Regions from separate parts of the Paenarthrobacter sp. NCHU4564 genome, predicted to be linked through region 2. Evidence: predicted binding sites of a transcription regulator. Region 2 holds the regulator's gene; the other holds the start of a gene.

Region 1 (3,407 bases), on a different contig from region 2:
CAGGGGAGACAGTGCTGGGTGATGGTGCGGCCAGGCAGAAGGCGGCGGTTTTCAAGGCCCTGGCGGATCCCAACCGGCTCCGCCTGCTGTCCATTATCAAGAATTCCTCCGCCGGCGAGACATGCGTGTGTGACCTGATCGAACCGTTGGACCTTGGCCAGCCCACTGTGTCGCACCACTTGAAGATCCTGGTTGATGCCGGCTTGTTGCATCGGGAAAAACGCGGCACATGGGCGTACTTCTCCCTGGTCCCCGGTGCGTTGGATGATGTCGCCGGGATCCTGGCCCGGCTGTGAACGGCCGCCGGGACCAGTTCGCGGGCCGGTAGTCTGGAACGGGAAAAAACAGCCGCGCAGCGGGAAGGGGACCGTCATGGCAGCACAGTCGGGATGGACGAAGTACCTCCTGGGCGGCGGGCTCCTGACGGCCGTGCTGGCGTTGATCGCCGGAATACTGGGCATGCACATCCTCGTCGGCGGAGCCCACTCCACCCATCAAGCCGCGACCGTTGGCACGGCGGCCAGCACCGCCGTCGTGAACCATGCCACCGCGGCAGGGCACGCAGCAGCCGGGCATACCGGCCACGCCACCTCCGCTGATACCGGGGCCGGCACGGCCGCCCCGGCACAGTGCATGTGCCAGGGAAACTGCTCAACAGGGCACGCCATGGGCAGCTCCTGCATCCCGTCCCCCAAAACAGCCAGTCTCGCAGCTCCGTTACCCGAACGCGCATCGTTCCTTTCCCCGGCGCACCGTGCCGTGTCCAGCCATGCGGGATCGATGTGGTCGTACCAGCCCGGTAGTCCTTCACCGGGTGATTTGTCGATCAGCAGAACATAGACACCCCGGGCCGGCCCATGCCCGGTGCAATTTTCTTTTGTCTGCTGCCGTTGGCAGTCACTCCTTTCTGCCCTGGACGGGTTTATCCCTCGGGCAGAGCTCCGCTGATACCTGTCATGGGGGCCGTGCCGCCGTGACCGTTTGTGAAGGATCTTTTGATGAACACAAAGAAGTTCTTGTCCCTCTCTGCCGTTGCCGTCGCCGCAGCCATAACGCTGGCTGGATGTTCCACCAATACCCCGGGATCGTCCGGAACCTCCATGCCGGGCATGGACCATGGCAGCATGGGCTCATCCATGATGCCCTCGTCCTCCGCCACGGCGGCGGGTGACCATAACGCCGCTGATGCGATGTTCGCCCGGATGATGATCCCGCACCATGCCCAGGCGGTGGAGATGAGCGGGATGATCCTTGCCAAGCAGGGAATCCCTGCCGACGTCAGCGCCTTGGCGACCCGGATCAAGGACGCCCAAGGACCTGAAATCGAGAGAATGACCGGCTGGTTGAAGAGCTGGAACGAGCCCACCATGATGACCGGCGACCACGGCATGGACGGCATGATGAGTGAAGAAGACCTGTCCAGGCTCAAAGCGGCCCAGGGCGTGGAGGCCGCGAAGCTGTTCCTGAGCCAGATGGTCGCCCACCATGAGGGGGCCGTGACGATGGCCAAGGCCGAAACCGCCGATGGCAAGAACGCCGAGGCGGTGCAACTGGCCAGGGACATCGTGGCCGCCCAGGAAGCTGAAATCAAGGAAATGCAGCAGCTGCTGGCCAACCTCTAGGCCGTACCCGGCTGCCGTCCGACCATGGCCGGCAGCCGGGTGCTCCCTTTTTGTCGGTGCCCCGATCTACAGTGGAAGTATTCGAATATTTGTTCGAGTTGAGCCGTGTCGCGCTTCACCGCGCGAACGTTCATCTGGTAGAGCCGGGAGGGAAAGTGTCCAAGCCAACCATCATGCACCGGATGCAGGAGATCGCCCATGTGGATATCAACTGCTTTTATGCCTCTGCCGAACGCGCGTTCAACCCGGCGCTGGAAGGCAAACCCGTCATTGTGCTCTCCAATAACGACGGATGCGCCGTCACCCGATCCCCGGAAGCCAAGAAGCTGGGGATCGGGCTCGGGGACCCGTGGTTCAAGCTGGCACCCAGGGCCAGGGAGTGGGGACTCGTTGCACTGTCCAGCAATTACGAGCTGTATGGGGACATCAGCTCGCGGGTGATGGAGTTGCTGGGCCGGTACTCGGCATGGCAGGAGATCTATTCCATTGACGAGGCCTTCCTCGGGGTCAAGGGTGGCCCAAACCAACTCCTGGAACTCGGCCGGACCATCAAGGACGCCTGCCGCAGGCACGTGGGAGTCCCTGTGTGCGTGGGGATTGCTCCCACCAAGACGCTCGCCAAGCTCGCCAACAAGTGGGCCAAGCACAACCCGGCGTTCGACGGTGTGTGCCGTTGGGAATCGGTACCCGCAGAGCAGCGGGAAGCCCTGATGGCGCGGCTGTCCGTGATTGAAATCTGGGGTGTGGCTACCCGGCTGACCAAGCGGTTGAATGCGATGGGCATCTTCTCGATCCTGGATTTGGTCAGGGCGGATCCGGTTGCCCTCAGGGACAAATTCTCGATCGTCATGATGCGGACCGTCCTGGAACTGCAGGGCACCCCGTGCATCCCCATGGAGGAGGAACGGATAGGACGCGACCAACTGATTTTCTCTCGCTCGTTTTCAACGCCCATCACCAGTGCGGCGGAGTTGCGGCAGGTGCTGAGCGTTTATGGCCAAATGGCCAGTGCCCGGCTTGCCAAACACGATCTGCAAGCCAAACTCCTCACCGCTTTTGCTGCCACATCCGTGTACAACCCCCGGGACACATCGTTCCCCAGCGTCAATGTGCGGCTGCCCATGCCCACCGCGGACCCGGTACTCCTGACCAAGGCCGCGCACGCCTTGCTGCCCAGGATCCAGGACGGCGTCCGCTACGCGAAGGCGGGCATCATGGTCACGGACCTCCGTCCCAGCGGCAACCAAAAGCCGCTGGAGGTCTTCGAGAACCGCCACGAGGAACGTGGAATCGGAACGCTGCTGGAAACTGTCAGCAAGCGCTACGGGCGCGGCTCCATTGGCCTGGGCCATGCCGGCATCAGGGGCGGGCCGGACTGGTCCATGAAACGGGGCATGCTGAGCCCCCGCTACACCACCAACTGGGATGAGCTTCCCCTGGTGAAGGCGGCGTAGCGGGGTGCACCACCAGTTAGATGCGGAGCCGGTACCCGCGCTTCACCACGGTTTCCACCAGCTTCCCGTCCGGCAGCGAGGACCGCAGCCGGCTGACCGTCATGTCCAAAGCGTGGACGGAACCGCGAAGATCAAGAAGGTCGGACAACGCCTCACGGGAGAGCACAGCGCCGCCGGCCCCCAGCAAAGCCCGCAGGAGAAGCAGGGGAGCAGGAGCCAGGTCCACCACATCGCCGTTGATCCGCAGGCACCGTCCGCGCAGCTCGATGGTGGCCGAGGGCGTTTCCACGCGGCGCACATGGTTCAGGGACAAGTGCTCGGTGACCAGCCG
Region 2 (3,407 bases):
GTCCATGGAGTGCCTGGGAGCGCAGAAATGCCCCCTGGCAGAAGAATGCTTCAGCGAACAGGCCAGGGCCAGGGCTGCAGAAGCCGACGTCGTGGTAACCAACCATGCGATGCTTGCTGTCAGCGCTTTTGAAGGGCTTGCTGTCCTTCCCGAGTACGACGTCGTGGTGGTGGATGAAGCCCATGAGCTCCAGGACCGCGTGACCGGTGCTGTGTCGGGCCAATTGTCGGTGGCCATGGTGCACGCCGCAGCATCCAGTGCCCGGAAGCACACGGCGATTACCGTGGATGCCCTCAACGCCGCGGCCGATAGGCTGGACCTGGCAATTGCAGGAGTTCCCAACGGCTTGCTGCCGAACGGCCTGAACGATGAACAACTGGACTGCATCGACCAGTTGCGTGATGCTGCGCGTGCCGCGCTCTCGGACTTCAAGCCGGATTCGTCGGGCCAGAACGCGGTCGACGGCGGCAGGCAGCTCGCGCGGTCACGGCTTCTTCTCATCCTGGAACTGTCAGAGCGGCTGCTCGCTGCGAAGGAAAACCGCGAAGTCGTCTGGTTCTCCAGGAACAGTACATTCGATCCGCAGCAGGGTTACTCCCAACCGGATGAAACCGCCCCCGCCCTGATCAACATCGCTCCCCTCAGTGTGGCAGGAAGGCTCAGGGAAGGGCTTTTCGCAGGCCACACCGTGGTGCTTACCTCCGCCACCTTGGCCATCGGATCCGCATTTGAGCCGGCTGCCGGGGGACTGGGACTTGTGGGCGACGGGGCGCCAAGCTGGACAGGCCTGGATGTCGGATCGCCTTTCGACTATCCAAAGCAGGGTGTGCTCTACGTCGCGCAGCACCTGCCCAAGCCCGGGCGCGGAACCTCCCCGGAAGCGCTCGATGAGCTGGAAGACCTGATCCGGGCATCCGGCGGCGGAGCACTGTGCCTGTTCTCTTCACGGCGGGCGGCAGAGGAAGCAGCTGACGCCATGCGCCTGCGACTCGATGACACCATTCTCTGCCAGGGTGAATCCACAATGGCCGCGCTGGTGAAGCAGTTCGCCGACGAACCGGATACCTGCCTTTTTGGGACCATGTCCCTGTGGCAAGGGGTAGACGTGCCCGGCGGCTCGTGCCGGCTCGTGGTCATTGACCGGATACCTTTCCCCCGTCCGGACGATCCTCTGATGACGGCAAGGTCGCGGGCTGTGGCACAGTCCGGCGGCAATGGCTTCATGGCCGTCTCGGCCACGCATGCCGCGGTTCGTTTGGCGCAGGGCGCCGGTCGGCTGATCCGTTCCACAGGGGACAAGGGGGTCGTCGCGGTCCTGGACCCGCGGCTTTCCACGGAACGCTATGGGGCGTTCCTGCGTGCTGCCCTCCCGCCGTTCTGGGCGACGACGGACAGCAAGGTGGTCCAGGGCGTTCTGCGCAGGCTTAGTGCCTCCACGGGCTGACGCTCCAGGAGCGGGAACAGCCTTGAAGCCACAGCGGGCGCAGCGCCGAAGCTAGAGCGAGCGGAGAACTGAAACGACCTTGCCCATGATGGTGGCCTGGTCACCAAGGATGGGTTCGTACTGGGTGTTTTGCGGCAGCAGCCATGTGTGGCCGTCGCGTTGCCTGAAGGTCTTCACGGTAGCTTCGTCGTCCAGCAGCGCCGCCACGATGTCTCCGTTGACGGCGTCGTTCTGGCGCCGCACCACTACCCAGTCGCCGTCGCAGATCGCGGCATCGATCATGGAGTCGCCGGCGACCTTGAGCATGAACAGCTCGCCGTGGCCTACCAGCTGCCGGGGAAGTGCGAGGACGTCCTCTACGGTCTGGTCAGCGAGGATCGGACCGCCGGCAGCAATCCGGCCCACCAACGGAACCATGGCGGTGTCGCTCGCGCTGGCGAGTTCCGTGACGGCCAGCCCGCCGGTGGTGCGGAGGGTTGCGGGTGCTTCCACGCCCGGAATCGCGGCGCCACTGTCAAGCGTCAGGGGCATCAGGACTTCCATTGCCCTTGGACGCTTGGGGTCCCGGCGAAGGTACCCGAGTTTCTCCAGCTGGGACAGTTGGTGCGTGACGCTGGACAGGCTTGCCAGGCCGACAGTGTCGCCGATCTCACGCATGCTGGGCGGGTACCCGTTGTCATTGACTGACCGCTGGATGGTTTCCAGGATCTTCTTCTGACGGACGGTCAGGCTTTTGGGACTTTTCTGGGGCTGTTGGCTCCGCAGGGGTGCCCCGCCGCCGTTGGCCTTGGATGCCATGTACGCCATTGCCCTTCCGCTCCGCCCGGCCTCCACAAGGAGGTGTCCGGGGATGGGGGTCCGAAAAATGTCAGACCCTCCTGTTCCACTGGAACAGTGCTTGTTCCTTCAGTCAAACGTAGGTCAGGCGCATGCGTTTATCAAACATTTGTTCTAGCGAGTCTCGACATCGTTCGTTGATAAGTGCTAAAAATGTCATAGCAAGGTTCGAATATGTGTTCTATAAATCCTTGGCTCGCATGGAATGTCCGGACGCTGCGTTCGAACATCGGTTCGGGCCGGGGGGACACAAGAATTGGCAGCCTGTCCGGTTTCCGGCCCAGGCAATCGCTTAGAAGGGCTCAGCTCATGTCCGCAGTCACCGCGTTCAGTGATTTCCGCAGTACCCCCGTTCCGGCCCGTATCCGGCTGACCCGGCGCGGCAGGATTGTCTTCTTCGGAATCCCGGCCATGCTGTTGGCAGCAGCCCTCCTGAGCCTGGCCGGTTTCATTACCTCTCCGGCCAAGGCATCGGATTCCCCATCCCAGCTCCAGCCGCCCGTGGCTGTCTCCGTGACAGTCCAGCCCGGCCAATCGCTCTGGGGTATTGCCGGGGCCGCCGCCCCGGACCGCGATCCGCGGGATGTCATCGCCGAGATCATCCAGCTCAACGACCTCCCGGGCGGACGCATCCAGCCGGGCCAGCAGCTCTTCGTTCCCGCCGGCTGAGGTGCTTCCAGCTGTCACAGTTACCGGCGGGTCGCCGCGGCCCCTTAAACTGTGGTGGTGAGTGACCAGCTTGAGCGACTTGACCGCCTTCCCCTCCGGACCAACCTGCGTGGACTGAGCCCCTACGGCGCACCGCAGCTTGACGTCCCCGTCCTGCTCAACGTCAACGAGAACACCCATGGCGTCCCGGCCGACGTGCAGGCAGCCATCACCGAGGCCGTCGCCGCGGCTGCGACCAGCCTCAACCGATACCCGGACCGTGAGTTCACCGAGCTTCGGGTAGCCTTGGCGGAGTACCTCGGGCACGGCCTGTCTGCTGACAACATCTGGGCGGCCAACGGATCCAATGAGGTCCTTCAGCAGATCCTGCAGGCTTTCGGCGGCCCGGGACGCAAAGCACTGAGCTTCCCGCCCACCTATTCCATGTACCCCCTCCTGGCCAGCGGCACGGACACCG

Evidence for each region. Region 2 encodes LexA, which represses DNA repair genes until DNA is damaged. Its sites were predicted from a motif close to TCGAACANNTGTTCGA; they were not measured.
Region 1: the regulator LexA is predicted to act here: its motif matches at 1,704-1,719, upstream of ACSVIE_RS07340 (Y-family DNA polymerase).

What each region holds. Positions count from the first base shown of each region.
Region 1 is NZ_JBQLIS010000005.1:123,627-127,033, reverse strand. It holds gene ACSVIE_RS07355 (ArsR/SmtB family transcription factor) at 1-296, shown strand, start outside; gene ACSVIE_RS07350 (hypothetical protein) at 373-840, shown strand; gene ACSVIE_RS07345 (DUF305 domain-containing protein) at 999-1,622, shown strand; gene ACSVIE_RS07340 (Y-family DNA polymerase) at 1,796-3,076, shown strand; gene ACSVIE_RS07335 (uroporphyrinogen-III synthase) at 3,093-3,407, opposite strand, start outside.
Region 2 is NZ_JBQLIS010000012.1:42,084-45,490, reverse strand. It holds gene ACSVIE_RS13330 (ATP-dependent DNA helicase) at 1-1,444, shown strand, start outside; gene lexA (transcriptional repressor LexA) at 1,496-2,242, opposite strand; gene ACSVIE_RS13320 (LysM peptidoglycan-binding domain-containing protein) at 2,591-2,950, shown strand; gene ACSVIE_RS13315 (histidinol-phosphate transaminase) at 3,008-3,407, shown strand, end outside.